DNA from 4 places in the Clostridium aromativorans genome. Region 4 is predicted to be linked to each of the others. Evidence: riboswitches for the same ligand, from Rfam matches in the RefSeq annotation. Region 4 holds a riboswitch; each other region holds the start of a gene.
The links. A riboswitch is a leader RNA that binds a small molecule or an ion and turns the genes downstream of it on or off. The one in region 4 is predicted to bind cobalamin.
Positions count from the first base shown of each region.

Region 1: it holds a riboswitch for cobalamin, as region 4 does, so the genes downstream of both, LN736_RS01665 (cell wall-binding repeat-containing protein) here and LN736_RS00280 (DUF3870 domain-containing protein) in region 4, are expected to answer to the same signal.
Region 2: it holds a riboswitch for cobalamin, as region 4 does, so the genes downstream of both, LN736_RS01680 (hypothetical protein) here and LN736_RS00280 (DUF3870 domain-containing protein) in region 4, are expected to answer to the same signal.
Region 3: it holds a riboswitch for cobalamin, as region 4 does, so the genes downstream of both, LN736_RS09380 (cobyric acid synthase) here and LN736_RS00280 (DUF3870 domain-containing protein) in region 4, are expected to answer to the same signal.

Region 1 is NZ_JAJJPB010000001.1:346,279-354,732, forward strand. It holds gene LN736_RS01640 (prenyltransferase/squalene oxidase repeat-containing protein) at 38-1,264, opposite strand; gene LN736_RS01645 (DUF4430 domain-containing protein) at 1,313-2,011, opposite strand; gene LN736_RS01650 (ECF transporter S component) at 2,001-2,717, opposite strand; gene LN736_RS01655 (ABC transporter ATP-binding protein) at 2,714-4,348, opposite strand; gene LN736_RS01660 (energy-coupling factor transporter transmembrane component T) at 4,329-5,237, opposite strand; gene LN736_RS01665 (cell wall-binding repeat-containing protein) at 5,349-6,776, opposite strand; cobalamin riboswitch at 7,074-7,255, opposite strand; gene LN736_RS01670 (acetyl-CoA hydrolase/transferase family protein) at 7,365-8,454, opposite strand, start outside.
Region 2 is NZ_JAJJPB010000001.1:354,810-363,263, reverse strand. It holds gene LN736_RS01720 (molybdopterin-binding protein) at 1-595, shown strand, start outside; gene LN736_RS01715 (2-keto-4-pentenoate hydratase) at 621-1,394, shown strand; gene LN736_RS01710 (4Fe-4S binding protein) at 1,531-2,148, shown strand; gene LN736_RS01705 (hypothetical protein) at 2,148-3,584, shown strand; gene LN736_RS01700 (LarC family nickel insertion protein) at 3,654-3,758, shown strand; gene larC (nickel insertion protein) at 3,761-4,000, shown strand; gene LN736_RS01690 (IclR family transcriptional regulator) at 4,123-4,914, shown strand; gene LN736_RS01685 (M24 family metallopeptidase) at 5,002-6,108, shown strand; cobalamin riboswitch at 6,178-6,377, shown strand; gene LN736_RS01680 (hypothetical protein) at 6,590-6,802, shown strand; gene LN736_RS01675 (restriction endonuclease subunit S) at 6,777-8,027, shown strand; gene LN736_RS01670 (acetyl-CoA hydrolase/transferase family protein) at 8,311-8,454, shown strand, end outside.
Region 3 is NZ_JAJJPB010000010.1:46,777-55,230, forward strand. It holds gene pdxR (MocR-like pyridoxine biosynthesis transcription factor PdxR) at 1-972, shown strand, start outside; gene LN736_RS09365 (NUDIX domain-containing protein) at 972-1,526, shown strand; gene LN736_RS09370 (energy-coupling factor transporter transmembrane component T) at 1,622-2,428, shown strand; gene LN736_RS09375 (energy-coupling factor ABC transporter ATP-binding protein) at 2,425-3,150, shown strand; cobalamin riboswitch at 3,193-3,368, shown strand; gene LN736_RS09380 (cobyric acid synthase) at 3,529-5,046, shown strand; gene cbiB (adenosylcobinamide-phosphate synthase CbiB) at 5,128-6,081, shown strand; gene LN736_RS09390 (pyridoxal phosphate-dependent aminotransferase) at 6,112-7,203, shown strand; gene LN736_RS09395 (NAD(P)-dependent oxidoreductase) at 7,224-7,856, shown strand; gene hemC (hydroxymethylbilane synthase) at 7,890-8,454, shown strand, end outside.
Region 4 is NZ_JAJJPB010000001.1:58,022-66,475, forward strand. It holds gene LN736_RS00270 (acyl-CoA mutase large subunit family protein) at 1-175, opposite strand, end outside; gene LN736_RS00275 (acetyl-CoA hydrolase/transferase family protein) at 192-1,715, opposite strand; gene LN736_RS00280 (DUF3870 domain-containing protein) at 1,928-2,260, opposite strand; cobalamin riboswitch at 2,303-2,478, opposite strand; gene clpB (ATP-dependent chaperone ClpB) at 2,490-5,084, opposite strand; gene LN736_RS00290 (helix-turn-helix domain-containing protein) at 5,175-6,437, opposite strand; gene LN736_RS00295 (helix-turn-helix transcriptional regulator) at 6,457-7,761, opposite strand; gene LN736_RS00300 (YtxH domain-containing protein) at 8,008-8,160, opposite strand; gene LN736_RS00305 (YkvA family protein) at 8,266-8,454, opposite strand, start outside.

The DNA of each region.
Region 1 (8,454 bases), 290 kb from region 4:
CATTTGATATTTTATATTTGAACTTTCATAAGAGGAGCTAATTTCTAAATATGCTGCCGGTCTGTTCTTTAAACATTTTATAAGCTTCCAGTGCCTCCGCAGCCTGTTCAGTAGAAAGAGGATCATACACATTCTGCTTATTATAGCTGAATCCTCCATCTTTTAATTTATAACTTAAAAGTTCATCTATCAGGTTTTTGTTGTTTTTCGTAAATTCACTGCCTGTAGGATCTATTCCATTACTGCAGAGAGCTATGATAACCTGAGATAAACTCTGGCTGTTCTCTACACCCATAGAGGAATATCCTGCATCACTGCCCTGCATGGAGGAAAGTTTTGCAATTCCGGCATCTACGACCTGCTTCACATCTTCTCTATCTCTATACGGTGCCAGAGCTGTGAGTGCCATAGATGTCATATCTGTATCCGCTTTATTACTCGTAATACTCCATCCATTATCCTCTGTCCTGGCAGATACTATTTTATCTATGAATTTATCTCTACTAACAAGGGCATCATTTGGCACGTCAAAATTTCCAGAATCCAAAGCTATAAGACCAAATATATAGGCATTTATACCCTGGTTATCCATGCCGGCATTATTGTATATTTTTTCTACCAGATTATATCCTCCAAAACTTGTAGAATCCTTGCCCAGTAATGATAGGACAATTACCATTCTCTCATAATCCGTAGGGGCAAAAGAATCGGCTTGTGATGAAGTCAGGCTGTTTTCAAAAGAAGTCCAATAACTTGGGGGAACTTCCTCTCCACATCTATATACCACCAATGCTTGCCAATCATCTTGGATCCCATCTTTTAAAATTTTATTCACAGTTGCATCAAGTGTACTTTCCACCTGAGACTTATAATTATAATCTTGAGATACAGAGCTCAATTCGAAAGTGTATTTAAGACTACTTTTTAAATACCTGCTTTCTGAAGAATGAACTCCATTTCCTACATTTAAAGAATAAACTTCCCCCTGCTTATATCCGCCTTCCGGAGCATCTACCTTTACTTTGCTGCTGTCAAGTAATTTTATACTGACATTTACTAAATTTCCTTTACTGTCCGTTACAGTTATGGCATTTTTGGTCTGATCATCAAAACCCACAGGTTGACTAAATTTTATAGTCCATGATCTATTAGAATCAGTTATAGTTTTATCTACAGAAGCCGCTTTCACAAGCAGCGGTTGAACCAATAGTATTGAAGTCACAGCCGTGCTTAAAACGGCATACTTTATCTTTGATCTTAACATTTTACATTTCCCCCCATATACAATTATTTAACAAATATAATCTAATCGTTACATACCATTTTTAACATACTTCCAAATCACAGAATCCCCACTCTTCAACACATATTGTCCACTTCCTATATTGGCCTTTACAAATTGGGACTGTCCTTTTTTCTTCACATAATAACACCATCCGGACATGGGTCCTTCTGCCCTCTCTTTCAGCCCATTTATATCTGAGAAATAAATTGTAGAACCAGTTCCCTTTGTTGTGTAACTTATCTTGACTCCATCAAGAACCTTTTGAGTTACATATCCTACGGTTTGTCCATCTATACCATTCAAATTTTTTTGTAAAACAACTCTATTTCCATGAGCTTCATCAATAATCTCAATAGAAGACTGCTCTACCGACTTTTGAGAACTAGCACCGGGTGCACTGGAATTTTGTGAAGAACCACCTTGAGTTGAAGAAGTCTGTCCAGTTTTGCTGTTTACCTTTGAAGCTCCATCTAAACTGCTGGAAGCAGAATTTTTAGACGATTTGCTGGAGACAGCAGGATTTCCCTTTTCATCTTTAGCACCACTTTGGCTTTTCCCAGCTTGAGCTGTACTATTTGACTTATTTTGGGCTTTCTCTGCACTTGCCTGTTTATTTGAAATAGTGCTGGTATATACGTTCTGAGCCTTGATCGCAAGCGCAAATATAACAGCGCATACCACAACAGCAGATACAATTATTATATACTTTTTCTTTTTATTCTTCATTAATTTCATCTCCCTTTTTAGTATTCATGTAACTTATAATCAATCTCCTATTATAGCGCTGAAGCACCGGTAAAAACCTCTTGTAAAATATAACTGAAAACACAAAAGAGCTGATTCCATGGAGAATATCAAAAGTCAATCCCGAAGCATAAGCAGCTAAAATTGAGCCTAAGTTTATAGGTTTTACGAAAGCCAATATATACTGAATGTTCATAATCCAGTCAAACATAAAGCCAAACAAAAAACACAGAATTGAGAATTTAAAAGTTGAAATTTTTCTGCCGCTCTTCCCCAATATCCCTGAAATGATTCCCACAAGCCCCCAGGAAAACATCTGCCAGGGAGTCCAGGGTCCCTGACCAAAAAATATATTGGATAAAAATGCAGTAGTGCTTCCAATTAAAAATCCCTCATAAGATCCAAATACAAAGCCAGAAATTGCCACTAAAAAAGTAACCGGTTGTATATTTGGAGCAGCAGCAAATACTATTCTGGAAACAGCTGCAAATGCACTTAAAGTAGCTATTATAGCAATTTCCTTAGTACCTGAGTGACTTTTTTCAAAATAGAAATAACTCATAAAAAGTATTGCAAAAACACTCACAGTGCATATAAGTGAAACTCCTGTTTGAAAATTACTTCTAACCGTAAGTGCCATTAGCACTATGATTATAAGAGAAGTAACTACAATAATAAATTTTTTCATATTGAACACCTTTCAATGGCTTCTTCCAGGGTAAATATACTATCATCCTTATCCCTCAACAATTTGTTCATGGAAGTTGTATAAAATATTCCATCTCCCAATACCTGCCTCTTATTTCCGTCTGCCACAATTCTCCCATTGAACATAATCATGTATCTTCTGCAAAAATTACTGGCAAAATCTGTATCATGAGTCACCAAAATAATGGAAGTACCCTTTCTATTGAGATTTTGAAGTAATTTCCCCAATTTGTTTTTAAGTCCACTCTCAAGGCCTCTCGTTGGCTCATCCAGTAGAATCATATCAGGCTGTAATACAAGTATGGAGGCTATGGCTACCCTCTGACGCTGACCGCCGCTTAAATCCCTTGGGTTTTTATCCTTCAGATCATATATTTCAAGTTCTTTTAAAACGCTATTCACTATTTTCTCATCATATATCCCATAATTGTCCATGGTAAATTTAACTTCTTCGTAAACACTGTCCTTTGACAAATAATCATTGGGATTTTGAGATATATATCCTATATGTCTGGCTATCTGCCTTATATCCATTTTCGAAGTATCTTCTCCATAGAGCCTTATGATGCCTTCATGCTCCACAAGTCCCAGAATAGTTTTTAAGAGAGTGCTTTTTCCGGCACCGTTGGCTCCCAATATTGCAATAAATTCACCATTTTCCACAGTAAAATTTATATCTCTCAAAACTTGTTTAGAGCCATATTTACAATTTAATTTGTTTACAGAAATCACTTCTTTGTCATTATTCTGGAATTCAGCAGCAGCAACTTCATTTCCTGATTTTACATTCAATGAGCTGTTTAGAATTTCCACCCGGGCGTCTTTAAAATTTTGCGGCATTTTATTAAAATTCATTTTTTTAAAGAACTTGAGATAATCGGGCATAAACATAAATTGTCTTTTATTACAATTATAATAAAAATCTCTCTTATCTTCAAATAACTCCAAAGTCCCATCATTCATGATAGCTATGGAATCCACAGTATCAAACCACCTGTTCACTCTCTGCTCTATGACTATTATGGTTATTCCGAGTTCTTCATTTATTTTTTTAGTTATATTCAGCATTTCTTCTGCAGAAGAGGGATCCAGCTGTGAAGTTGGTTCATCCAGTATTATACAATCCGGCATATATACAAGGGCAGAGGCCACTGCCACTTTCTGTTTTTCCCCTCCTGACAGGGAAGCAATATCTCTATCAGCAAGATGAAGTATTCCCGAAAATTGAAGTGCCTCATAAACTCTCCTCTTGATCACATCTTCATCCACTCCTATATTCTCCAGTCCAAATGCTACTTCCCTGTGGACTCTATTCATCATAAGCTGTTTTTCAGGATCTTGAAATACCATGGTTACCTTTTCTGCTCTTTCCCTATGGCTCATATCTTTTAAATATTTTCCACCTATTTTTATTTCCCCGCCTATGGTACCGCCATAAAAATTAGGTACTGTACCAACTATTGCCCTGGCAAGAGTCGATTTTCCAGATCCCGATCTTCCTGCTATTAACAGAAAATCATTTTTTTCTAACTGTAAATTTATATTTTTTAAAGACCTCTCTTTTTCCATAGGATAAGTAAAATTCAAATCCTTAATCTCTATATATGCCATACTTTTTCTCCTCGCCGTTCAATATTACAGTTAATGAAATAGCTACTATAAAGGCAAAAATTACAGCTATTCCGATGTTGATGAAATTCACAATGGTTACACCATCGTATATGTTAAATTGCACCCATCCTTTAAACTGTGCTGTTCCATAAAATATAATAAGGGCAGTACTCAAAGCTATTATCTCCCAGTCCCTCGCTTTAAATTTCTGCCTTTCATAGACACTTCTGCTTCCGCTTAAAAATCCTCTGACATAGGCTGCCTCACCTATGTTAAAAGAGCCTTCCATGGAATCCTCAAGAAGTATGGACATCACAGGAATATAACTTGCAGCTTTTTCTCTGGCTTTTTTCTTGTCAAACATCACACCTCTTACCTCATATATTTCCTTTAAATTTCTAAATCTATCCTTCATACTGGGTATGAGCTTGAAACTTATCATGAGCATGAGAGTGGATTTGGGCATTATGGATGAAAAATAGGAAACTGCCCTGTCAGAATCAACCATAAGCTCGAGTATTATAAAAAGATAGATTACCGCCAGAAATTTAAGGGACATCACCAGGGCATATATAAACGCCTCCAGTGTAAATCTTCTATTAAACAGATAAAACAGTGTTGTTCTTCCGGAACTCACAAAGAGTACATTCAGCAAAATTATAAAAAAAGCAATTGGGAAAAAATAGTACAGTGCCGTTTTGAATTTGTGCTTTTCACTGCAAAACACCGCAATAAACAGGATAAAGACATATACAGATGACAGTATCACCGGGTTGTCGTTGGAAAATATTATTACCATCATGGACATGAAAACCACAGAAGCGGTCAGCACGTGGTACTGTTTAAAATCAATGAAATACCTGGATTTTTCTTCATCTTTATAAGTCATGGATATTCACTTCCTTGTCAGCTGTTTAAAGAATGGCCGCAATCCCGAATAACAGCCATTCTTTAAGTATTCCCTAAAATGCTATTTTATTGTCATATGCTATTTGATAGATCACTGATTTTTATCTACAGTATTCATATCTGAATTACCCATATCTTCATAAGTCCAATCATGATAATCAAGTTTTATGATGTCTTTCGCTTTTGGCTTTATGGACTGAATACCTTCACTGGCGAATTCTTCATTTATATATATGAACCAACTGGTACCATGAGACCAATCTGGAGCAGATTCATTTAAATAACTCTGCCCATTAACGGATATAGAATTTATATAACCACTTCCCGCATCTATGTTGTCCACCATAGTTTCCAAATAATCCAATGCAATCTTACTAGTATCTATTTTGAAAATTTGTTTTTTTAAAAGAGTTGCTCCATTATTTTCAGTAAGCTCCAAGGTAAATGTCTCCTTATTTTCACCGTCATTATTAGTGGACTCTCCATTGAAATAACGAACCAGATCGTCCAAAATCACAGCTGGAACTACCGCAGTTCCGCCCAATGCAGTAATAATGGTTTTATCTGACATGTTCTCTTTTAAAAAGTCAGCTGTTTTCGAAGCAACAGTATTGTCAGTCAAAACAACAGGTGCAGATTCTGTAGCTGCAAGAGCTGAGCCGGAAAGCGCATCTGCAAACTCATCCCCATTGGGTCCATTTCCCCTTGCCACATACACATTGCTAAAGTTAAGATCAGATTTAAAATTCTGAAGCACGGCCAGATTTGTATCAAACCTGGTGGCGCCTCCAAGTCTTACAGCATTTGTAAGAGAAGATTCCAGATTGCTGGATATAACCCCAGTGCCGCCTATTATGTACGTTTTTTCTATATTTCTGTTTTTCAAGTAATTTTTCACTACCTGAGGAAGAACATCGCTCTGTGACAGCAATATGGGCATTCCCTTTTTAGCAGCTATTGAAGCTATCGAAAGGCTGTCAGCATAGCCGTTTCCAGATGCAACTACAATATTGCTGACATTTTCCAATTCTTCTGCTATTTTCACAGAGGTCTCATATCTATCTTGTCCACCTAATCTTTTCACAGCGCTGACACCAATATCTTTTAGCTGTGATTCCACATTATCAGATAAAGAGCCTGTCCCCCCAATCACAAATGCCCTATCCACTTTGAGCCTTTTAAGCTCTTTTATAGTTTCATCACTTAGCGAGTCCTGTCTTGAAAGTATTATAGGAGCATTATATTTTTTTGCAAGAGGTGCTGCACAGAGTGCATCTGCATAGCCATATCCCTGAGCTATAACAGCAGTAGCCGCACCATATTTCCATCCCTCCTGACTTATTTTTAGAGACGTTTCTATTCTGTCCTCTCCCCAAAGCCTGTTTTCATTTGCAGTTGTACTCATATTGCCGGCACTGCTTGAATCCGCATATACATTTCCAGTAAATCCGGATAAAGCAATGCCAATTACAAACAAAAGCATGACAATCTTGCCGATAATTTTTTTCATACCTTCCATATCATAATCCCTCCCCTAAATCAAGTGATTCTTAGGTTCAGGTGGAGTTTGCTAATAATGAATACTTTTTCTCCACCTGAACCTTACAAGAACTTATCCAGCCGCGTAGCAGTGCTTATCTCCCACTTTAAGAAGTTGGAAGTATTAGCAATGGTAGCGTTCGGATAAAAGATCAAATCAATTCCAATAATAAAAGGACCCCTAAGGATCCCACTATTTACATTCAATTATAGCTGCTTATATATATTTTGACACTAAAAAACAATTTAATAAAATGCATCATGTTTCCCTCCGAAAAAATCAACAAAATGTCAGGCAGGCTTCCTGGCTCAGACTCATCTTACTCCCTTATCTTCCCAGATATATTACCAGTGATACAAACAAGGTTTCATCCTCCATACAGTAGCGGTGGGACTGCAGTATTTTCTATACTTTTCCTTTTAAATATTTAAAACATCACCTAACATCAAATATTAAATTTTACAAATCATCTGTTGCTCTTACCGTTAAGTATAAGATATAAATTTTATTCAGTCAATATATTCAGTTAAATAGAAGTCGTAAAAGAGAAATGGATTACACTTTATTTTAATAACCGCAATTAAATCTATTTTCAAATTCACTTATCAGTTCATCTCTAAATTTCGGATGCGCAATTTTTATAAGCTCTCTAGCTCTTTCCTTTAACGATTTACCTCTAAGCTGTGCAATTCCATATTCTGTCACTACATAATGCACATCATTTCTTGAAGTAGTAATTGCTGATCCCTTGCTTAAGAAAGGCACTATCCTTGATACCGTACCTTTTTTTGCAGTAGATGGTATAGCTATAATTGATTTACCATCCTTAGCCATACTAGCTCCTCTCATGAAATCAATTTGTCCTCCAACTCCACTTATCTGCTTTAATCCCACACTTTCAGCAGTTATTTGTCCCATCAGATCCATTTCCACACAGGAATTTATGCACACCATTTTATAATTTTTCATAATAACCATGGGCTCATTCACATAATCCACAGAGTCGGATTCAACCATGGCATTGTCATTTACAAAATCATATAATTTCTTAGTACCCATCAGAAAAGTCACAACTAGCTTTCCTGGATGGAGAGTCTTTTTCTTGTTTGTTATTACTCCAGACTCAACTAAATCCACAATCCCATCAGATATCATCTCAGAATGTATTCCCAGATCTTTTTTATCTTTTAGAAATGAAAGTACAGCATCGGGAATAGCTCCTATTCCAAGCTGAAGGGTTGACCCATCTTCTATTAAAGAAGCACAATATTTCCCTATTTTCTTTTCTACATCTCCTATTTTAGAAGGTGCCATTTCAACCACAGGATGTGTATTTTCAACTATACACTCTATATCAGAAATATGTATGAAACAATCTCCAAGAACTCTTGGCATATTTTCATTGACTTCTGCAATAACAATTTTAGCGCATTCTGTTGCTGGCTTTATAAAATCATTGGAAATTCCAAAACTACAGAAGCCGTGATTATCCGGTTTACTTACCTGTATCAACGATACATCTAAAGGGATATATCCTTCCTTAAAAAGCCTTGGCATTTCATGAAAAAAGCATGGAACATAGTCTGCTCTTCCCGAATTGACAGCATTTCTTACACCTTTACTTACAAACAACGAATTATAATGAATATATTCCTCA
Region 2 (8,454 bases), 300 kb from region 4:
TGGACTTATTGGGCTTGATTCTAAAGAAGCGAAGGATGTTCTGGAAAAATCAGCAGGGCTTACTAGGCAGATCAAGAAGGCAGTTTCAAAGCGTGTAAAGGTGTTTGCATCAGGTGCAGAAGTCATAGCTGGCAAAATAGAGGATACAAATTCTCCATATATCATAAAATCTTTGGGAAAATACGGGTATAAGGCCAAATTTGGAGGAGTTTTAAGAGATGATGTATTGGATGCTGAAAACAGCATAGAAGAAGCGCTTGAAGAAGGATATGGGTTGATCGTGACTACAGGAGGGGTTGGAGCCGAAGACAAAGATTTTAATGTAGAGGCTATACTGAGAATAGACAAAGATGCATGTACGCCTTGGATTTTAAAATTTAAGCCAGACTACCACAGGCACCATAAAGAAGGAGTTCGAATTGGAGTGGGAAAGGTTGGAATGAGTTATATAGTTGCTCTACCGGGACCCCATGAAGAAGCTAAATTAGGCTGTGATATTCTGATAAAAGGAATTCAAAGTGGACTTGATAAGGATTTATTGGCAGAAACTATTGCCAGTGCTTTACGCCAGCGATGGAGAAATAAAATGAAATGAAAAATATGAAGTGGAGGATGAAAATATGAATTACAATGAAGAAGCAAAAAAACTTTTGGGATCGGAGGCATCTAAAATCCCCGTAGGCCCTCTTACGGAAAAATATCCTAATCTGAGTATTGAGGATGCATATCATATACAACTTGCAGGAATTGACATGAAGCTTTCTCAAGGACGTAAGATAATAGGGAAGAAAATTGGACTTACAAGTCGTGGAATGCAAAAGCTCCTTGGTGTAAATGAACCGGATTATGGTCATTTATTGGATGATATGCTTATTTTAGAAGGTGATACTTTAAATCGAAGTGATCTCATTGCACCGAAAGTAGAGGGAGAACTGGCATTTGTTCTGAAAGAAACTCTCAAGGGGCCTGGAATAACTATTGCAGATGTTTACAGGGCTACTGAAGGAATTTTCCCTTCTTTCGAGATTGTTGATAGCCGTGTTAAAGATTGGAAGATTAAACTGGCAGATACAATTTCGGATAATGCCTCCAGTGCAAGATTGGTGCTTGGGAGCAGAATGGCTTCCATAAAGGATTTAGATTTAAAGCTTATTGGAATGATGTTTGAGAAAAATGGAGAAATGGTAAGCAGTGGTGTAGGTGCAGAAGTTTGGGGAAATCCTGCAGCGGCTGTAGCATGGCTTGCAAATAAACTCAGTGTATTTGATATTGCACTTGAAAAAGGAGAGATCATCCTTGCAGGTGCATTCACAGCAGCAGAAAAAGCCGAGGCAGGAGATATATTTACGGTTTCTTTTCATGGTCTTGGAAGTGTAAGTGTAAAATTTATTTAGTACCAGGTAAAATTTGAATATTCTCCTCCTATTGCTAAAATATGACTTTTTATATAGGAGGAAAATATAGAACCTAATAAACAATTAGGAAAATAGATTCATGTAATTATTTTATACTAAGGAGGGAATAAATACAATGAAAAAAGTTACACTTTTACCCCGTGTGGATAATGAAAAGTGTAGGGCATGCCGCACTTGTGAGAAAGTATGCCCTGTTCTTGCTATAAAAGTTGAAGATCATAAAGCTTTAGTTGATGTCGACAGGTGTAGGGGTTGTGCAAATTGTGAACAAAGATGTCCATTTGATGCTATAACTATGACAAAAAGGGATAAAGTTATTGAGATTGGTGTAGATATAAGCAGTGTAGGTTACGAAGATATAATAGATCTCTGTGTAAAAGCACATCTCCATCCAGAACAGACAATTTGTTATTGTGTAGGAGTTAGAGCAGAGGAAGTAGCTGCAGCTATTCTAAAGGGAGCCAAAACTCCTGAGGAGGTTTCACTTGAAACTGGAATCCGTACAGGCTGTACAATAGAGTGCATACAGCCAATACTAAGGCTTTTGGATGCTGCAGGATGTAAACTTAATCCAATTAAAGGAGGATGGCAGTGGTATGGTAAAACGGCCACTGCATGGGATTTGCCGGAGGAAGTAAAAAAGAAATATTCCTCTCGTGGATTCTATTTTGAAGAGGACAGGGAAGTATTAGATAAAATTATTGATGGGTGTAGGAAAGGAGAGGATAAATAATGAGACCAGCAATTGCGCCAATATCTCCAAAAAAATCACAATATGGTATTGATCCCTCTCTGGTAAAGACCAGAGCAGCAGATCTTCCAGGTATGACTTCGATTTACTTAAAAGAACTGTTTCCTGATTTGCCGGATGTGATTTTCCCTGGAGAAAATGGTATAGAAAGAGTGAGAAAGGCTGCAGAGGAAGCTCTTATGAAAGTTGACATGAGTATGATAAAGCCTGAGCATTCAGTAAATATCTTGGCTTCTCATCATGGTTTTACTCTTTTAGGAGGGCAGCCCTATGCAGAACTTTTGAAAACTGTGAAAGATGTAATAGAAAAGAGGACTGGATGTAGGGATATACGATTACGTGCAGGTGTTGGGATGCGTTTTCGTGAAACTGAAGAATATATAAAAAGGTATGAATTGGATAAGTATTTTAACGGAAAGGCAATAGGAGTAGCTCCGGTAGATCAGGGTATTCCTATAGAGACTGAAATAGGCACATTATATGGACTTAAAAAGGTTTATGATGCTGATTGGATAGTGCATACACATCACAGTGATGTTAGAGAAGTACATTTTCACCGTCAGGTGGATAAGGCAGTAAAGCCTTTTGGAATGTCCTATGCACGTATTGAGACAAGATCTACTTATCACCAGAATCTTGGGCCAAGGGGTGCGAATTTTGTGGCAAGGGCTCTGTTTGATTCGGATTTCGTACAGAAAAAATTTGCATTTGCAGCTTTTCTTGATGTTGCTCCGAATGGAATCGTGGGGGTGGATGTAAATAATGATCTGTATGAATTAAACAATAAAGTAACTTTTATTGGGTGCAAACAATATGGAAAGATAATGACACTGTTTGGTGAAATAGATGAGTGTATAGCTGTACTTGATTTTCCATGTCCTGTTCCCTATGTATTTTCAGCCGGAGTAATATATGCCAATTTTGCAGGGGCAAATACGGATTTATATGATTTAGATAGACCTCTTCCACCATATACCTGGTATACGGAAGCTTTTTATGGGAAGAATGGGAAACCTCTGCTTGATAGTATACCTCCTATAAATCCTGCAATAAAGATGTGCATTCACAATTATGCTTGGACAGGTTATCCTTCTGCTTTCTTTGCACAGCATATACCTACTTTGGTCGTAGGAAGCGAACAGGCAGAGCTGTTTAACCGAGATCCGCTGAATTTAAACTATATGGACTATGCAGCTTTAGTGAAGGATACTGAAACTGCCATTAATTTTGCCTATACTGCTACGGGAACTAAGAATGTAATTATATTTGATGGGGCAATGGGAGCACTAAATGTAAGTGAATCTCTTGCAGCATTGCTTCTTGAGAAGGCACCAGAAGTGAGTGAAAGAGTTGACAGGAAATTGCTTCCTAAATGGCTTCGTCAGAGAGGTGTCGATATGTCTGTATTGAAAGAGTAATTTGATTAAGCATTTGCCTGCATCTTTTTATTTCAGGTGCAGGCTGAATATATAAAATTTTTAGGAGGAATGGCTTATGAAGAAGATTATTTTCAGTGTACTGAAGGAATAAGTGGAAATATGATATTGAAGGCCTTGGTTAATGCAAGGAAAATGGAATTGTCAGTATTTTGAATATGAGTGAGTTTCAAAAAGATGTGAATAAACTCCTGAAAATAATATTTAAGGGAATTACTACTATTGGAGTAAAGTTATTTAAATTCCATAAATATATGATGCCCTATAAGATGGAAAGAACTCCTATCCCTTTAGGCAAGGTTTCAGTGAAAATAGAATTTTTTATAGATCAAATACCAAATTATTTCCTGAATATTATGAGCGTTGCAGCAAAGCTGGAGAATATAATATATCTGTAAAAAATATATAATATAGTAAAATTATCGGCTGACAAATATATGAAATAAAAGTATAATAAAAATATGTAAATTTAGCAGTTTTGATAATAAATGTAATTATAAAGGGAAAAGGTGTATAGAAGATGCAAAAGAGCAAATCGAACTTAATTCAATCAGTGGATAGGGCACTGCAGATACTGGAATGTTTTTCTAAAAAAGATAATGAGCTAGGTGTTACGGAGATTGCCAATCGTCTGGATTTGCATAAAAGTACAACTTTTGGACTCCTTAGCACATTGGAAAGCAGAGGATATTTAAAGCAAAATTTAGAAAATGGGAAATATAGATTAGGGCTGAAGCTTTTTGAATTGGGGAAATTAGTTGAAGAAGGTATGGATTTAAGGGCCAGTTCATTCCCATACTTAAAAGAATTGGTAGATAAGTATGACGAAACGGCTCATTTAGCCATATGCAATGGAAATCAGGCGGTATATATAGACAAAGTTGAAGGCGAAAGTGCTATTAAAATGAGTTCACAGCTTGGAAGGAGTGTTTATATGTATTGTACTGGAGTAGGTAAGGCTATATTGGCTTTTATGCCTGAGATGGACATAGATAATATAATTCAAAACACTGATTTTAATCAATTTACGTGTAATACAATTACAGATCCTGATAAATTGAGAGATGAACTGAAGGAGATCAGAAAAAGAGAGTACTGTATTGATAATGAAGAATTGGAAGTGGGATTAAGATGTGTAGCCGCACCTATCATAAATTATAACGGATATCCTGTAGGTTCTATTAGTGTATCAGGTCCTGCCAGCAGGATGAGTGATGAAAAATTGGAATCCATAGCAAAGGATTTAAAACGTATTGTTGCTAAAATCTCTGAAACATTGGGATATAAAACGGAGAAGTACAAAAATTTATAGAGAATAAATTTTAAGAGATATCTGTAATTTTTGATAGAATAGGATTTAATCCACGTTTGATTTGATAAACAAATGGGGGATAATTTTATGAGTGATATATATAGAAAAAGACTTTTAGAACTTCAAAGGGAGATTTTAAAATCAGGTATAGATATGGCTGTGTTGGTGGACAGGGAAAACTTAATCTACTATACTGGATTAACTAATATAGAATGTATGGCATTGGTTGTACCTTCAAAGGGGGGTATTGTCTGCATAACTTTAGCTATGGATTTGGCTTTTATAAAACAAAAATGTTGCCATTTAAACGTAGTTGGATATGATTTTCCGCAGAGTAATCTAGGCAGGAAGCTGGTACAGGTAATAAGGTATATGGGGTTTAATTCTCCAAACGTAGGTTTTAGTAAATATTTTGTAGAATTCAGTGTATTTGATGCACTGCGTATGGGCTTAAAAGGAATGGAATTTTCAGACATAACTGATATATGTTATAAAATACGTTCTGTAAAGGATGAAAGTGAAGTAGAGTATATTAGAAAAGCCAGCGAATTTTTAAAAGAAGGGATGGAAGCTGCAGTCAGTTCAATAAAGCCTGGAATGACTGAAGTCCAAGTACTTGCAGAGGCGCAATATGCAATGCAGAAAGCTGGTTCTGAAGGATCCACTTTTAGAATGCAAGTACTGATACAGAAAAGGCAGCTTATAATTCATCCTTATGCAGGCAATTATACTATAGACAATAATCAGGCCATTGTAATCCATTTGGGAGCATCCTATAAAGGATATACGTCAAAGATGTGCAGAACTATAGCACTTGGGAGGGTGGAGCCTGAAACCAGAAAGATATATAATGTTTTGGTTGAGGCTCAGGATAAAGCCATTCATGCATTGAAACCGGGAATATCTGTTGGTGCTGTTTATGATGCTGTTTTTAAAGTGATAAGTAATGCGGGGTATGGAAAAAACTTTTTAGATATTGCTGGATATGGAGTTGGAATTAGGCAGTCTGAATTTTATCCAATTATAAAGCGTAACGGAGATACTGTAATAGATAAAAATATGGTTGTGGATTTGTTATTGCCTACTATATATAAAAAAAGTGTAGGGGGACCACGCATAACTGATGTATTGAGAGTTAGGGAAGAGGGAGCAGAACTGCTTACTGAATTTTCTAAAAAGATGATACAAAAATAAATTGATTTCAAAATTGACCTATAAAAAATTTTGATATATACTATCTAATAAGGAATGTATTTTATAAAAATTTAATATGTACTGTTAGGTGCTGCTATTTTAAATGATATCAAGATAGCAGTTAAAAGGAAAAGTGTAAAAAACACTGCAGCCCACCGTTACTGTATGGAGGATGAAACCTTATTTATGTCACTGGTGAAATAGATCCGGGAAGACGAGGGAGTAAGATGAATCTGAGCCAGGAAGCCTGCCTGATATGTTGTTAATTCTTTCGGAGGGAGAGATATTACATAACTTAAGTGATATTTGTTGCGTAAATGGAAGATTAAAAGTATTGTGAAAACAACACTTTATATAGTCTTTGTTTGATGTAATATATTTTAACTTGTAAATAGATGTATTTAAGATAAAGAAAGAGGATCCCTTTGGATTCTCTTTCTTATTGTGCAGTAAAGAAAGTGTTTTTAGGAGGCGAAGATAAATGGAAAAAAAGTTGCAAAAAACTGAAGATAATTTTGATAAGTATTGTCTGAATAAAGAAAATAGAAGCTTTAAAGAGATTATATTTGAAAATAAAATGTCAAAACTTATTGATAAATTATACAATCAAATGGATGAAAGCTACAGGTTGGATATATTGATAAAACATAATTTGGAGGAAATAGAACATGGGAAATTTATGGGAAAAAGCTAAGCTCGGGAGAATTTGTTCCAGAATAAGTAGAGGCTCATCTGTAAAAATTACTGAAGAAATTTGTAAAGAATCTGTAGTACCTTTTGTAAGAAGCCATAATATAGGCGATGGTATATTTATTTATGAGGGACTTTCATTTATTGAATATAGTGCGGCAGAGAGAATCAAAAGTGTAAAGCTGGAAAAAGGGGATATATTGATCAATATGAGATTAAGTTCTTCTTTGAGATTCACACTGGTACCTGAAGATATAATAGGAGGTATGGTAAATCAACATGTTTCTGTAATAAGAGTAAAAAAGAATATTATTGATCCTATTTTTTTGAAATATTTTTTGATGTGGGATAAAACGCAGAATTTATTAATTTCCATGGTCATGAAAGGCAGTGTTAGAACAACTCTTACCAAGAAAGCAATTGAGAATTTAGAAATATATATACCGCCTATGGATCAGCAGAAAAAAATTGCTTTTATTCTTTCTTCATTAGATAATAAAATTAAATTGAATAATCAGATGAACAAAGTTATTAATGAAATGGCAAATGCTATTTTTCAATATTGTTTTGTGGATTTTATACCTTTTAGTCAGGATGAATTCAGAAAAAGTGAATTGGGGAATATACCTGGGTGCTGGAGAATAGAAAAAATGAAAGATATAGTTCCTGTAACAGACGGAACCCATGAGTCCCCTAAAAAGGAAGAAGCAGGATATAAACTTATAACTTCCAGGAATATAAAAAACAATAGCATAGAATTTAAAAATGTTAATTTTATATCTAAGGAGGATTTCAAAAGAATTAATATAAGAAGCAGGGTAGAAAAGCTTGATATTTTAATAACGATGATTGGAAGTATAGGAAACACACTGCTTGTTCAAGACGAATGTATAGATTACACCATAAAAAATGTAGGGCTTATAAAGACATCATCAAATAAAGAGATGGCAGAGTTTATTTTTATGTATCTGTCCTCGGATAGAATGAAGAATTACATAAAGACTAGAATAACGGGAAACAGCCAGAAATATATTTCTCTCACGGAATTGAGGAATATACCTGTTATTGTTCCACCTGGTAATGTAATTATAAAGTTTAATAGATTAATTTCAAAGCTGTATAAAAAAATGGCTCAAAATAATTTTATCAATAGTAATTTGACAAATATCAGGGATATATCCCTTTCCAAATTGGTTTCCGGTAAAATATTATTGGAAGATATCACATAGAAATTAAGGAAAGTAGTGTTTATAGATAAAAATCTATGCTTGAATATCTATTGACTGAATAAAATTTATATCTTATACTTAAAAGTAAGGCAATAAATAATTTATAAAAATTTAATATCCAGTAGTAAGTGATATTTTTAACATTCAGGTTTATTTAAAATATGAAAGAAGATCCTTTTGGATTCTCTTTTTTATTGTGCAGAGTAGATCAAGAGATCCCTGGGATTGAGTGGAAATTTACTTATCCCTAATTTTATAAAATTTTTTGAAAGGTGGTTTTAAAATGATCTCTACAAAATTGGAAAATTTATATAAGAGTAAATTGGTAAGTGCAGATGAAGCTGTATCTAAAATCAAATCAGGTGATAATGTAGTTTTTGGAACTGGATGTGCAGAGCCTTTAGTGCTTCTTGATGCTTTGGTAAAG
Region 3 (8,454 bases), on a different contig from region 4:
GGTTATAAGTTTCTCATAGAATATCTTCTCAAGTATATGGAGAACAAAGGTGTTAATACAAGTGGAAAAGATATAATTATAACAAATGGTTTTACTGAGGGATTTGATCTGGTGCTGTCTTGTCTTACAAACAGGGGAGATAATATATTGTGTGAAAACCCCACTCATAATACGGCTATTAAGATTATGAAATTACATGGACTCAATATAAAAGGGGTCCAAATTGGTAAAGAAGGTGTAGATCTAAATGAGTTAAAAGAAAAATTAAAGGAAGGAAAATTTAAAATTTCCTATTTTATACCTTCTTATCACAATCCTACAGGCATTGTAATGTCTCCCGAAAATAGAGCAAAGTTGTATAATATACTTAAAGGTTATAATATACCTATAATTGAAGATGGTTTTAATGAGGAATTGAGATATTCAGGTGCCCATGTGCTTCCGATAGCTGCTATTGCAGGGAAGGGTAACAGTGTCATATACGTAGGAAGTTTTTCAAAAGTCTTGTTTCCAGGAATAAGGATAGGGTGGATATTGTCAGATAAGGTACTTACGGGATATTTGGAGAGTGTCAAGCGGGCAAGAAATATACATACTTCTTCTCTGGATCAAGCAATTTTTTATGACTATTTGCAAAGTGGAGATTTTAATAAATACATCAAAAAAGCTAGAAGAATATACAGGGAGAAATATGAATTTGCATTGAAATGTGCAAAGAATTATATACCCAATAGGGAAATACTTGGTGAAGGAGGAATGCATATTTTTATAAAACTAAAGGATATAAATTCCAGGCAACTTTTAGAAAAATGCTGCGAGAGGAATGTTATATTCACTCCTGGAGATATATTTTATGTAGATGACAAGGGACAGGACACTTTGAGACTTGGTTTTTCAAGGGTGAGCAGAGAAGATATAAAAAAAGGTTTTAGCATAATTGGAGAAGAAGCTAAAAAGTTAGGAGGTATATGATGAGAAAATTATCGGATAAAACGCTTTACAGTGGAAACTGGATTAAATTGGAGGAAATAACTTATGAGGGAAAGAAACATGAACAGCTGAAGTGGGAAAGTATAGAGAGAACCAATACTACAAACACAGTTGTAATAATAAGTAAAATGGTTCCATCCAATAGATATATACTTATAAAACAGTATAGACCTACTATAGATAATTATGTTATTGGATTCCCGGCTGGACTTGTGGAAAGTGGAAGTTTACCTGAAAATGCATTGAGAGAGTTAAAAGAGGAAACGGGGTATACAGGAAATGTAAAATCTGTAGGGATTTCTCTGTATTCCAATGCAGCACTGTTGACGGACAAAGTAAGAGTAGTAAAAGTTGAGATAGATGAGAATTTAGAGGAAAATAAGAAACCAAAACAGAATTTAGAAGCAGCAGAAGATATAGAAGTAATTGCCCTGAAAAAAGAAGAGATAAAAAAATTTTTTTTAAAAGAGCAGGCTAGGGGAATTGCTGTGGCCATGGGTCCATGGTATGCTTTTTTTGGAATGGAGAATATATAATCAAAATTGAATTGGGAGTTTGTTTGAAATATAATCACAATTATGATATATTTTTAACATGGACATATTATAATTTGAAATTGCAGGTGTAATTTATGGAAGATTGGCTTTTAAAAAAAGATGATTATATTCCACCAGAAGATAAAGATAAATTTATAGACAAAAGTATTTTTTCTATATTACATCTATTATCTCTTATTAAAAGAAATAATAGAAATGAAAATAATCTCTTATACAATTTAAATCCCATAGTGAAATTGTCTTTTACTATTTTAAATATAATATTTTTATCTTTGTCCAAAAGTTTTCACTATGTATTTTTAATGGATGTATATTTTCTGTTGTTATTAAGCCTTTTGAATATAAAAGAAATAAAGAGAATACTGATTTTAAGTACAGCTGTTCCGCTGTTCACTGCTGTAATGCTCATGCCTTCCATGGTTATGGGCAATACAAAAAACAGCATTTTGCTTATACTAAAGGTAGTTGGAACTATAATTTCCATAAATACTCTATCCTATACTACCAGTTGGCATGATATAATAAAAGCACTGAAAAAGTTTTTTGTGCCTGATATTTTTATCCTAGTATTTGATATAACCTTGAGATATATTTACATTTTAGGAGAATTTGCTCTAGATATGTTTTATTCTCTTAAACTGAGATCGGTTGGAAAGAACAGCAACAAATATTCTTCCATTTCAAAACTCATGGGAGGTTTGTTTTTAAAGTCCAAGGAAATGGGAGATGAAATGTATTATGCCATGGAATGTAGAGGATTTACAGGAGAATATATATCTCATGTGAAGTTCAAGTTTAAGTTTGTTGATTTCCTATATTCAATAGTAAATATTTTTATAATAGGCATGTATTTTTACATAGCTAGGATGAGGTTAGGATGATAGAATTTAAGGATGTATCTTTTAAATATAAAGATGAAGAGGTGCTCAAGAGTATAAATGTTAAAATAGAACAGGGAGATTCAATAGCACTTATAGGTGCCAATGGCAGTGGAAAGTCAACTTTCTTAAAGTTATTGAATGGGATGATATTTCCTATGAGTGGAAGTTACTATTTTAATAATATACAGATATCTAGGAGTAAATTGGAGGATAGTAGTTTTTCTAAAAAGTTTCACAAAAAAATGGGATTTGTATTTCAAAACTCTGATGCGCAGCTTTTCTGTTCCAATGTATATGAAGAAGTGGCCTTTGGCCCAAGACAAATGGGAATGGACGAGGCTGAAGTAGAAAGAAGAGTGGAAGATTGTTTAAAACTCTTGAATGTAAAAAATTTACAAGACAAAGAGCCATATAACATAAGTGGAGGGGAAAAAAAGAGGGTGGCCATAGCTGCTGTACTTGCTCTTAACCCGGAAGTGCTGGTTTTAGACGAGCCTATGAGTGGCATAGATCCGAAGGGTAAAAAGTTTTTAAATAATTTGTTTATAGAGTTAAATAAGGCAGGAAAGACCATAATATGTTCTACACATGATTTTGAATATGTAAAGGGGCTTTTTAAACGTGTACTGGTATTTTCAGAAGATCATCATATAATAAGAGATGATGTTTATAATAAGGTAATTGAGGATAATGATTTTTTGATAAAATATAATATCAAGTAATCAGTTGACATGGAAAGTGGAATATAATAAACTTAAAACTATAATATAAAATAGATTCTAGGTGCCTTATATATAGGTGAAAAGGGAATGCGGTTAGAATCCGTAACAGCCCCCGCTACTGTATTTGATTATGAATTTTGACTTTTAACTTTAAAAGTAAGAGCTCAAAATAAATATGGATCATAAGCCAGGAGACCTGCCTAGTAGTTGTTTTTGCTTTCGGAGGGAAAGAACTTTTAGTATGTTTAATCTTTCAGTGTAAGCTGAATTTTTATGTTAAAAGCGATGAGCTCTAGAACTCATCGCTTTTTATTTAAATATATATTTTAATAAAAATAAATTTTTATTTTATTTAACAGGTTTAGAGGAGTGGTTATGATGGCGAAAATTATGATCCAGGGAACGGGTTCTTCTGTGGGTAAAAGTATAATTGTCTCTGCTCTTTGTAGGATATTTAAACAGGATGGATATTCAGTATGTCCATTCAAATCTCAAAATATGTCGTTAAATTCCTATATAACTCTGGATGGCAAAGAGATGGGGCGTGCCCAGGTGCTTCAGGCTTATGCTGCAGGACTGCAGCCTGAGGCTTATATGAATCCAATATTGTTGAAACCAACTTCGGATAAAAAATGTCAGATAATAGTAAATGGCAGGGTATATGGTAACAGCACTGCCATGGAATATCACAACATGAAGCTGGAATTTAGGGACATGCTTAGAAATCATTTTAAAAAAATGGAAGAAAGTTTTGAAATAATAGTGATGGAGGGCGCAGGAAGTCCTGCAGAAATAAACTTAAGAGATAGAGATATCGTGAATATGGGCATGGCTGAGATAGTGGATGCACCGGTGATTTTAGCCGGTGATATAGACAAAGGAGGAGTATTTGCCTCTCTTGCAGGGACTATGCTGCTTTTTGATGAAGAGGAAAAGAAAAGAGTTAAAGGTACAATAATAAATAAATTTAGAGGGGATATAGATATACTAAAACCCGGTCTTAATATGTTGGAAGATATTATTAAAGTTCCCTGCATAGGAGTTATACCATATTTTAATCTGGCACTGGAAGATGAAGATGGAGCTGTGGAATTTAACAGGAAGGTTACAGCACCTATAGATATAGCTGTAATAAAATTGCCCCATATTTCTAATTTCACAGATTTGGATGCACTGAAAAGTGAAGAGGATGTTTCAGTGAGATTCATAACTTCTGTAGAAGAATTTGGGAACCCTGATTTACTTATAATTCCGGGCAGCAAAAATACTATAGAAGATTTGATAAAAATTAGAAAGTGTGGACTTGAAGCCTGTATTAAAAAATACAGTGAAAGCGGAATTGTAATAGGGGTTTGTGGAGGCTATCAAATACTTGGAAAGACCATAAGCGATCCATATAAAACAGAAACTGATATGGGAGAAGTAGAGGGAATGGATCTTCTGGATATAGAAACTGTATTTGAAAAAGAAAAAGTAACCACAAGGATAAAGGCCATAAGCAATATTGATTTCCCTTTTATAAAAGGAAATGGATCCTTAGAAAGAAGAAAATTGGATGTCTATGGATATGAAATTCATATGGGCATATGCAAATATGGTGAAAATGCAAAGCCGCTGTTTAGATTTACGGAGAAAAATGGAGAAAAAGTCAATATAGAAGATGGAGCTGTAAACACAAGACAAAATGTATTTGGAACTTATATACACGGCGTTTTTGATGCCATTGATTTCAGAGAATATATTTTAAATAAAATAAGACAAAATAAAGGCTTGAGTTATAAAAAGTCCAAAGTATATGAAGATCTTAGGGAAGGCGAGATAGAAAAACTTGCTGGTATAGTGAGAAAAAATCTTGACATAGATAAGATATATGCCATTATGAGTGTAAATAGATAATGGATACAAAGCTTGTACAGTTACTTACAGTAATATTAGAATGGGGGGATTGATTTGTCTATTTCCCTTATAAGTATAAATATGATAGATCTTTTTGCAGCAGTTATAGTGGATTGGATATTTGGGGATCCACATTGGTTTCCGCATCCCGTTATATATATAGGGAAACTTATATCCTATTTAGAAAAAAGAGGAAGAAAATTTTGCAGGAAAAATGGTACTTTAAAAGCTTTTGGGGGTTTGATAGTTTTAGTAGTGGGAGCTGTAAGCTTTTTGGTTCCATTTGCTGTGCTTATGCTTCTTGGAAAGCATATGGTTTTATATCATATAGTAAATGTATTTATTATGTGGACAACTATTTCCGCCAAATGTCTAGCTGTGGAAGCTAAAAAGGTATATTATTCATTGAAGGAAGAGAATATTGAGGATGCAAGATTAAAGCTTTCCTATATAGTGGGTAGGGATACATCTAACTTAAACAGTGAGGAGATAATAAGGGCAGATGTGGAAACGGTGGCAGAAAACACTTCCGATGGAGTTATAGCCCCGCTTATATATGCAGCCGTACTGGGAGCACCTTTTGCTATGCTCTATAAAGGTATAAATACTATGGATTCAATGCTTGGTTATATGAATGAAAAGTATAGGTATATAGGATTTTTTCCCGCTAAGATAGATGATCTATTCAACTTTATACCTGCAAGAATTACGGGATTGCTGATGTGCATATCATCTTTTATGATAAATGGCAGCCCAATGAAAGCTTTAAAGATTATGATAAGGGATAGAAAAAATCACAAGAGTCCAAATTGTGCTTATCCGGAAGCCGCCGCAGCAGGTGCCCTGGGAGTTCAGCTTGGCGGTACGAATGTTTATTTTGGTGAAATAGTGTATAAGCCTACTATAGGAGATAAGCTTACAACATTGAATTTTGAACACATAAAGCATTGTATAGATCTCATGTATTTTACAGAAATATTCATGGTGATTTTAATTGGAATAATACTGATTGTGCTGAATTTGAGCTATATTTAAAGATCAAGATTGGGATTAGGATGTGTTTATATGGAACATGGTGGAGATATATATACAGAAGGACTTTTGAAGGGAAAGGAGCTTTTGGATTTCAGCTCAAATATAAATCCTTTAGGCGTACCGGACAGTTTTAGAAAAAATATAGGTGAAGCACTGGAAAGTGTGGAAAAATATCCAGATGCTGAGTACAGAAAATTAAAGTGTAATATAAAGAGGTATTTGAAATTTTCAAAGAATTATTTTGGAAATTCTAGATATGATGGAGAAAATGTCATTGATGATAGAGATATAGTCTTGGGAAATGGGGCTGCTGAAATAATAGATCTGGCCATAAGCTGCTTTAAAAGTATATGTATAGTAGTGCCTTCTTTTATAGAGTATGAGAAAGACGCACTGAAATGGAAGTGCAGTATAAGCTATTCCAATTTGACAGAGAATATGGATTATGATTATCAGGATATTAAATCAAAGATTAAAGATGCGGAGGCTCTGATCTTGGGAAATCCCAATAATCCCAATGGTGTGATAATAGATAAGAGCAGATTTCATGAAATTGTAAATTTCTGCAGTGAAAACCACAGGACAATAATTATAGACGAAGCATTTGTGGAGTTTACAGGTAAAAGGAACTGTAGTTTTTTAGAGGAAATGGAACAGAACAGATGTATTTTTGTCGTGAGGGCGCTTACAAAATTTTTTGCACTACCTGGAATAAGAATGGGTTATGGGCTCTGTAGAGACAGGAAATTGATGGATAAAATAAGAGCTAAACAAAATCCCTGGAATATAAATTGTTTTGCAGAGACGGCAGGTAAATACGTATTGAGGGATAAATCTTATATGGACAGCTCTCTTGAATGGATTGAAAATGAAAGAAAATTTATGATGGACAATTTGAGTAAAATTCACATAATAGAAAAAGTATATGATACATTCAGTAATTTTATACTTTGCAGAATACAGGGTGTGAACTGTGAAGAACTTTATAAAAGATGTCTGGAGAAGGGTATACTCATAAGAAAATGCAGCAATTTTAAAGGTCTGGACTGCAGATTTATAAGACTGGCAATAAAGGATAGAGCTAAAAATCAAAAGCTGATAAACCTGCTGAAAAAGATTTAGCTGGAGGAGAAGATAGAGAAGTGAATAAAAACCTGTTGAAGAATAATTCAAATATGCTCATTGCTCTACTGCCGTCGGAAATAAAAGTTATAGTAATAGGCGGAGGAAGAGCAGCTTATATAAAGTCAAGGACTTTTGCACTGAAAGGATGCAGGGTATACGTGCTTTCACCGGAGTTTATCCAGGAATTTTATCATATGAAAGATAATTTGAATGTCGATATAATTCCGGGTTTATATCAAAAAAAATATATAGAGGATAAACACATTGTGGTCATTGCCACCAGTGATAGAGAATTAAATGAGGTTATAGGAAGGCATTGCAGGGAGTTGTGTAAAATTTATTTAGATGCCTCAGAACCTGAAAATGGCAGCTGTATTATCCCATGTCAGAGGAATACTGAAAATATTTCCCTGGGAATTAATACTATGGGAGTAGGTGTGTCTCCTATGACTTCGAGGTTTATTGCAGATGAGGTAGTAAAATATTTGAAGGACTATGATGATTTTGTGAAGTTTACCTCTAAAGTGAGAAACAATATGGGAAATATGGAATATAGAGAAAAAGTCATGAGATTTGTGTGTACGGAGGATTTTTACTTTTTCTACAGAAAAGGGAAATCTTCTATGATAATGAAGATGTTTTTTGGGTAAATGATGATTCGTTTTTGTAGGGGGTGATATCATTTGGAGTTTAAGATTGCAACTCGAAAGAGCAAACTGGCTCAACTTCAGACTGAAATAGTCATGGGTATATTGAAAAGAAATTTTAATGCTGAATGTCAAAAAATACTTGTAGAAACTACTGGAGATAAAAGACTTGACATAGCTTTAAATAAAATAGGAGGAAAGGGGCTGTTTCTAAAAGAAATTGAGCTGGCACTTTTGAAGGGCAAGGCGGATGCAGCAGTTCACAGCATGAAGGATGTTCCCTTCGACATTCCCGGTGAGTTTGAAATAGCGGCTGTACTAGAAAGAAAAGATGTAAGAGATGCTTTTATTTCGGCAGGTAATGTACATTTTGAAGAACTGCCCGAAGGCTCAAAAATTGGTACAAGCAGTAATAGAAGGGCTGCCCAGATAAAACTTTTAAGACCTGATTTGGAGATAGTTGCTATAAGAGGCAATATACAGACCAGGATAAAAAAGATAAAAGAACAGGATTTGCAGGGAATAGTTGTAGCTGCAGCAGGTATTAAGAGATTAAAACTTGAAAAATTAGTAACAGATTATTTTCCAATAGAAGAATTGA
Region 4 (8,454 bases):
TATAATCAATGCCTTGTACATCTTCCGGTGTATAAAGTCTTTTGACCTCTATGCCAGATGTGGTCTTAAAAGATTTCTTTCTTTCCGGAAATCTTCCAAGAGCTTTCCCAAGAGTTCCTTCTTCCCATTCTTTTTTCTTGGCTTTTACTTCATTAACTTTTTCTTCCTTAAACATTTTCTAACCCCTTTCTCTATACTTCTGGACTTGATTTATCAGTTTTAAATTTCATGCTGCCAGTTTCCTCAAATCTCTCATGCCATGACAGCGCCTCTTTAAGTAAAACCGGCGTATGAATATTTTTGCCTTGACTTGCCCTCTTAAAATAATCTTTAAGGAAAGGTCTATAATAAGGATGACTGCAGTTTTCTATTATGACTTTTGCCTTTTCCTTTGGTGACAATCCTCTTAAATCAGCTACTCCCTGTTCTGTAACTATTACATCTACATCATGTTCTGAATGATCACAGTGAGGCACCATTGGAACTATTGAGGATATTTCACCATTTTTAGCAATTGACTCTGTAGTGAATATGGATATATATGAACTCCTCGTAAAATCTCCTGAACCACCTATTCCATTCATCATTCTGGAACCCATTATCTGGCTTGAATTTACATTTCCATATATATCCGCTTCTATAGCTGTATTCATGGCTATTACTCCAAGCCTTCTGATCACTTCAGGATTGTTGCTTATTTCCTGAGGCCTCAATATAAGCTTCTTTCTGTATTCATCAATTTTTTTATAGAATTTTTTTTGTCCCTCCTCAGAGAAAGAGACAGATGTAGCTGAAGCCACTGAAATCTTGCCTTCATCCATGAGATTAAATACTGAATCCTGTGCAACTTCAGTATATACCTGCAGATCAGTAAATCTGGATTCTTTTAATCCTGCAAGTACTGCATTTGCAACAGAGCCAACTCCTGATTGAAGTGGAAGCAGATTTTCAGGAAGTCTTCCCTGTTTGACTTCATTTTCAAGAAAATCTATCAGATTTCCAGCCATTTTCCTGCTTGTTTCACTTATTGGTGCTACACTTCTAATATTATCTTTTATATCGCTGAAAACTATACACTTTATTTTTTTAGGATCTGTCACTATATAGTCTGTCCCTATCCTATCAGATGCATGAGTTATAGGTATTGGCTGTCTAAAAGGCGGCTTCTCTGGAACATATATATCATGTATTCCTATAAGTGAAGTGGGCTGAGTTTCGTTTATCTCCACAATTACAATATCTGCATTTTTAACATATGTAGGTGAATTCCCTACAGATGTAGTTGGTATTATATAACCCTCTTCAGTTATACCGACAGCTTCAACTATCGCCACATCGATTTTGCCCATAAAACCATAATCCACCATCTGTGGAGACATACTGAGATGTGCATCTACGTAATCGATTTTGCCTGCATTGATGGCATTTCTTACATCCTTGTGTGTCTGATATGGAAATCTCTTTTTAATTGCGCCGGCTCTGGCCAGTTCTCCATCCAGTTCATCCCCTACAGAGGCACCTGTGTACAAATTGATTTTAATTTTTTCACCATCTTTTACCCTCTTCGCCAGTGCTATGGGCACTGATTTAGGATAACCTGAAAACGTAAAACCACTGGTTCCGACAGTCATGCCGTCTTTGATAAGTTGGGCAGCATCGTTTGGTGTCCCTATACGTTTTAGAAGTTCTTTGTTTTTTATTCTATCCGTAATCATACTATCCCCTTCTTTATTAAATAATTAACATAATTATTATTTATTAAATTTTTTAATTTATGCTTTACACTCTCCTTTCTTTTTTGATCTAGGTATGTATAATAGAAAAACAAAAAACGGCATAAGTGCATTGAAAAATGTACTCATGCCGTTATTTTTATTAATTTTATATAAAGGTTTAGCCTTCATACCATAATAAAATGGCAATATTATTAACTTTTTTTCTTTACTTTCTTTACTATTATTTTATACCTTTCATAACAATTTATCAATACCGCTATAAAAGATTTTTTAGCCATTCCAAAATAATTATCTTCTATATCCGACACAATTTCTCGAATATCATTCAAATTTCTTCCTATTAACAATTCTTTGGCATATTTTTTTGCGGTGTCAGTGACAAAAGAACACTCTATATCCTGTATTTCTCCTGAATACCTATTTACAATAACTCCTATGACAACTTCTCCACCGTAAAGCTGACTTGCCGTTATCCCCTTCGGAAGCTTTGCATAGCCTGTAATAAATATATTATCCTTTTTCAAAAAACATACCCCCACAACATATATATCCCTTTCCTCCGAAGGAATCAACATATATATTAGGCAGGCTTCCTGGCTCAGATTCATCTTACTCCTTAGTCTTCCCAGACAATACATCCAGTGACATGATAAAGTTTCATCCTCCATACAGTAGCGGCGGACTGCAGTATTCAACTTTTCCTTTTACTTATTAAAATAACACCTAATTAAATATTTAATTTTAACAAATTTCCTATATTTTTTCTATTTCAAATTTGTCTTTATAATCCACTCTTATATTACAGCCTTCATAAATATCACCCTTGATTATTTTCTTGGCAATAGAAGTTTCAAGAACATTTTCCATGTACCTTTTCAAAGGTCTGGCTCCATAAACCGGATCGTATCCTTCTTTTGCTATAATATTTTTTGCCCTGTCAGTTATCTCTATATAAATGTTTTTATCTTTTAATCTATTTTCTATATCTTTTAGAAATATGTCTATTATAGATTTGATTTCCTCTGTATTCAATGGTTTAAACATTATTATATCGTCCAGTCTGTTTAAAAATTCCGGTTTAAACTTCAACTTCATGTCATTCATTACTCTGTCTCTTACATCTTTGTCTATTCCCACAGCACTTTTATTTTCCAGAAGATAGCTGCTTCCTATGTTGGAAGTCATAATTATAATGCAATTTTTAAAATCCACTACCTTGCCCTGATTATCTGTAAGTCTTCCATCATCCAATATCTGAAGAAATATATTAAATACATCGTTGTGTGCCTTTTCTATTTCATCAAATAATATTACACTATAGGGTTTTCTCCTAACTGCTTCCGTAAGCTGGCCTCCTTCTTCATAACCCACATATCCTGGAGGAGCCCCTATAAGCCTGGAAACAGAATACTTCTCCATATACTCCGACATATCTATTCTGATTATATTCTCCTCACTGTCAAATAAAGTCCTGGCAAGAGTTTTGGCCAGTTCCGTCTTACCTACACCTGTAGGTCCCAGAAATATAAATGAGCCTATGGGCCTCTTTGGATCCTTCATTCCTGCCCTTGCCCTTATTACAGCATCAGAAACCGCCTTAACAGCTTCCTCCTGACCTATGACTCTTTTTGAAAGTTCATCTTCCAGCTTAACAAGTTTTTGTCTTTCTCCCTCTACCAATCTGGATACAGGTATCCCCGTCCATTTGGATACTATTTGTGATATCTCCTCTTCTGTAACTTCCTCTTTTAGCATAGCACTTTCATTATTTTCTTTTATAAGATTCTCTTCAGCTTTTATTTTACTTTCCAGTTCAGGTATGACTCCATATTTTAATTCTGCAACTTTATTTAAATCATATTCTCGCTCTGCTTTATCAATCTGGCCTCTCGCGACATCCAGCTGCTTTTTTAAATTTCTCACTTCAGTTATATTGGACTTTTCTTTCTCATATTTAGCTGTCAGTTCATTATCCTTGTCTTTTAAATCATTCAGCTCTTTTTCCACTGTTTTAAGTCTTTCCACAGATGCATTGTCTTTTTCCTTGGATAATGCCTCTTTTTCAATCTTCAATTGAAATAATTTTCTTCTCACATCATCCATCTCAGTCGGCACACTGTCAATTTCAGTTCTTATCATGGCGCAGGCTTCATCAATTAGATCTATAGCCTTGTCTGGCAAATATCTATCCGTTATATACCTGCTGGAAAGTTTCGCCGCTGCCACTATGGCAGAGTCATGAATTCTTATGCCGTGGTATATTTCAAATTTTTCTTTAAGTCCCCTCAGTATGGAAATGGAATCTTCCACAGTCGGCTCATCTATTACAACCGGCTGGAATCTTCTCTCCAGTGCTTTATCCTTTTCTATATATTTCCTATACTCATCAAAAGTAGTGGCACCTATGCAGTGAAGCTCCCCTCTTGCAAGCATTGGTTTTATGAGATTTCCTGCATCCATGGACCCCTCCGTTTTTCCAGCTCCAACTATGGTATGAATTTCATCTATAAAAAGTATTATCTTTCCCTCACTTTTCTGTACCTCTTTTAATACAGCCTTTAATCTCTCCTCAAATTCACCTCTGAATTTAGCTCCTGCAATCAGTGCTCCCATATCAAGTGAAAATATTATCTTATCTCTAAGTCCCTCGGGTATATCGCCTCTTATAATCCTCTCTGCCAGTCCTTCCACTATGGCAGTTTTCCCAACCCCCGGTTCTCCTATGAGTACAGGATTATTCTTAGTTCTTCTCGAAAGTATTCTTACCACTCTTCTGATCTCGTCATCTCTACCTATAACAGGATCCAGTTTGTTCTTTTTCGCTTCTTCAATTAAATTTCTTCCATATTTAACCAAAGCCTCATAAGTTCCCTCCGGATCCTGGGTATCAACTCTTTGATTTCCTCTAACTTGAGACAGTGCTTCTAAAAAACCATTTTTCGTTATGTTAAATTTTTGCAATATTTCATCCACATCTCGAGAATGAATTTCCATAATACTCAACATTAAATGCTCTACACTTATATAGGAATCCTTAAAGTTCTTAGCTATACTCTCTGCCTTTACAAAAATATCTTCAAACCTCCTGGTAGCATAAAGAGAGCTGCTCTCTGCACCTTCTCCCAATACCTTCGGCATTTTATCCAGAACCTTCTTTGTTTCATTTACAAGAGATTTTACGTCTACAGACATCTTTCCGAATATATTTGGAATCAATCCATCTTTTTCAAATACCAGCGCTGAAAATAAATGAATTACATCTATTTGCTGATGATTATGTCTTACAGCTATAAGTTGTGCTTCATTTATTGACTGCTGGGCCTTTACTGTAAGCTTATTTATATCCATAACAATATTGTGCAAACCTTATAAATAAGTATCTACACAATCCCTCCTTTTTATTTTAATATTGCATATACCATTCATTATAATTAACAATTACAAAAATTTATATTTTTCTTTTAGATTTATAGCAAAGGTAAAATATTTAACAGATTCCTCCACATTACCTACCTTATAATACATCTCTCCCATTTCCATATATCTTTTATATATTTCTCTGCTGGTTCCAAATTTGAGAAGATTATCTAAAGAAAGATTCATACACATTTCTCCCTTTGAAAAGTCTCCCTCTTTTAATAATATCAAAGCTTTGTAATAATATGCCCTTTCTATAAAAGCTATATCGTCTAAATTTATAGCATAATCTAAAGCTCTGTTACATGTAATACATGCCCTCTTTAAGAATTTATTATCTATTAATATATCTGTACTCATAAGCATAAAATGTACTAATTCCTTTATATTATCCTTAGGATATATTCTCAATGATTCATCCACATAACTCAACGCCCTATTTTTCTCCCCTAAATTAAACAGTACACGGGCATAATCAAACATTGCTTCACATTTATTCTTTAAATTTTTTTCACAGAGTTCATATACTTTTTTTTCATACTTACTAAATTTATTTATGTCCATTTTTAATGAAAGTATAGCAAGCATTTGATAAATACATACATTTTCTATATCCTCCTGCATTGAATCCATTAAATTTACAATTTTCATCGCCAGTTCATATGCCTTGTCATAATACTTCAAATTAATATAACAGGTAGCCTTATAGTACATAGCTTTTAATAGATATTCACCGCATCCATCCTCTTCACAAATCCGAATTACATTGTCATAATAATTTATAGCTTGAGAAAATTCTCCGGACACATAAAAATATCTGGCAATATCCATATAGTAAATTGAATTTCTTTCATTGGAAAAGCATTTCTGTAGATAATCATAATAGGTTGAAATTATAAACTGCAGCTTTCCAAATTGTTTTTCATCCAGATAGTGATTAAAAAGCATATGCATTATAACAAAGCATATATCGCTATAAGAGTAATTATCCGCAAATTTTAAATTATATTGAAGTAATTTTTCATAATTTTCTCCAGGAGAATTTTTAGATATGTCATCTATATTTTTGATTATCTGACTTCTGACATCCTGTTTTAAATATTCAACATCGAGTTCAAGCTTACTTGATACAAATTTTAAAATCCACTGTTCAGGCTTTATTTTATCATTTTCTATACAGCTCATCTTTGAAACGGAAATTTTATCACCGCATAACCTTTTTAAGGTATATCCCTTATATATCCTGGCTCTTTTAATTTTTTGTCCAGTAGAAAGTATCTCCATAATTCTCACCTATTTTTATTTAAGAATCTTTTAATAATCCTATTTTTTTAAAATTCTCAACACCTTCATTTAAATATTTAGCAGCTTCTTTATTTAAATTATTTTCTATATAAAATTTTCCTAACATTATTGATATTTTAGCAGCTTCCTCAATATAATCCATATTATTTGCAAAATTCAATGCCATGATCAAAGTATTTTCTGCCTCTTTTTTATTAGACTCAAGCATATCTATTCTGAACTTCAGCAAATAATAATATATTAAAGTTTTGCTATTCCCCTCATCTACTTTGTCCATTATCTCATCGAGAACTTTTTTTGAATTCTCAATGTCTTTTAGCTTTATATAATTTTCACATATATCCACCAGTGTTGTAACGACATCTCTGTCCTTCAGCTTTATTCTCAATTCTTTCGCCTTATTTAAATGAATAAAAGATTCTTCAATGTTGTCAAACTGATAAAATAGTTTTCCCAAGTTATTTTCAATTTTGGCAACATTCATAGCATCATCCAATTTTCTGTACACTTCTAATGCATTTTTAGAATATTTTATAGCTTTATCTATGTCTCCCTTTTTACTATATTCTTCAGCTAGCAGAAAAAGTGTATTAGCATATTCTTTTTTGTTATCCATTTGATTAAATTTTTCTTTTGCCAAATAGGAATAGTTTATGGCTTTTTCTACATTTTCTAACTTAAAATTTGCACATGCTATATAATAATATATTTCTCCCACTAAAAAATCATTCTCAATTTTGTTTTCATTATATACATTTTCCGCCTGTTGAAAATAACTGCAAGAAGAATGGTAAGATTTCAATTTCATTGTAATTTTACCTAAATTAATAAAAGTCTTTATAATCTGTTCATATTTATTATTTTTAATAAATATCCCATTAGCTGATAGAAAAAATTGTTGTGAAATTAAATAATCACCTTTAGCCATGTGTATTACACCTTTTAAATACAAATTCTTTGCTTTCTTGTATTCTAGTCCATATTTATCCGCAAAATATAAAGTCTTTTCAATGTATTGTTCTGCCTGAATTAAGTTTTCGCTTATTATGCAGGATTCAGTTATGTTTTCAAAATAAGTACAAATTTTTTCTGCTTGAGTTTCCTCTGATTCCATTAGATATTCAACAGAAGTCTTCAATTCTGCTGCCAAATATTCCAGAAGATCCATACTTGGATTTGATTTTCCGGACTCTACAAGACTTATTTGTCCAGGTGTAATTCTATCTCCTGCTAAATCCTTCAAAGTCATGTTCAGTTCTTTTCTTCTTTTTTTTATTTTTTCTCCTAAAGAAAGTATCTCCATAATTTCATCTTCCTTTACACTGTGCAACTATAGATCATAAATTTTAACCACATTAAAATTTTTACTAAGTATTTATCCTATTATACCATATTTTTTGTAATAAAAGAAAATCTTTTAAAATATGATCTAAATTAAATTTAAGTTAATAATTGTCTTATTTAAAATAAGATGTACATTTTTTCACTAACATCTGTAATATTATGAAAAAATGTACATCAACCTTTATTTATATTAAATTATAAATTATCACTTCCTCCAATTCATCATTTCATCTGCAGTATCTTTTAGGTGTCTGGAGACTCTTTTTATTTTTCTCCGATTAGATCCCCCCAGCTCAGGCATCACCATCATGCCAACTGCCGCTCCGATTATTGCACCAGCTATAAATTTTCCATGCATTTATATCCTACTCCTTTCTTAATTTTTCCTAAAATATTGATTTTTAATATAATGGGAATTTAACTATATTAAATAGGATATGTAAATTTAATTTTTTTAAACAGACTAATTTTCACAATTATTTATAGGATGGGATTTAAATATGTTTCGAATCTGTTCTAAAATTTTAGATACATTTTTACCCCCTAATATTTCCGTGATATAATTCACTGCTTCCTTTGTAATTGAAACTATATTTTCTTCTCCCTGCCAATTATCCATTATGATCTTTTCAGGTATTTCATCTATTATAAT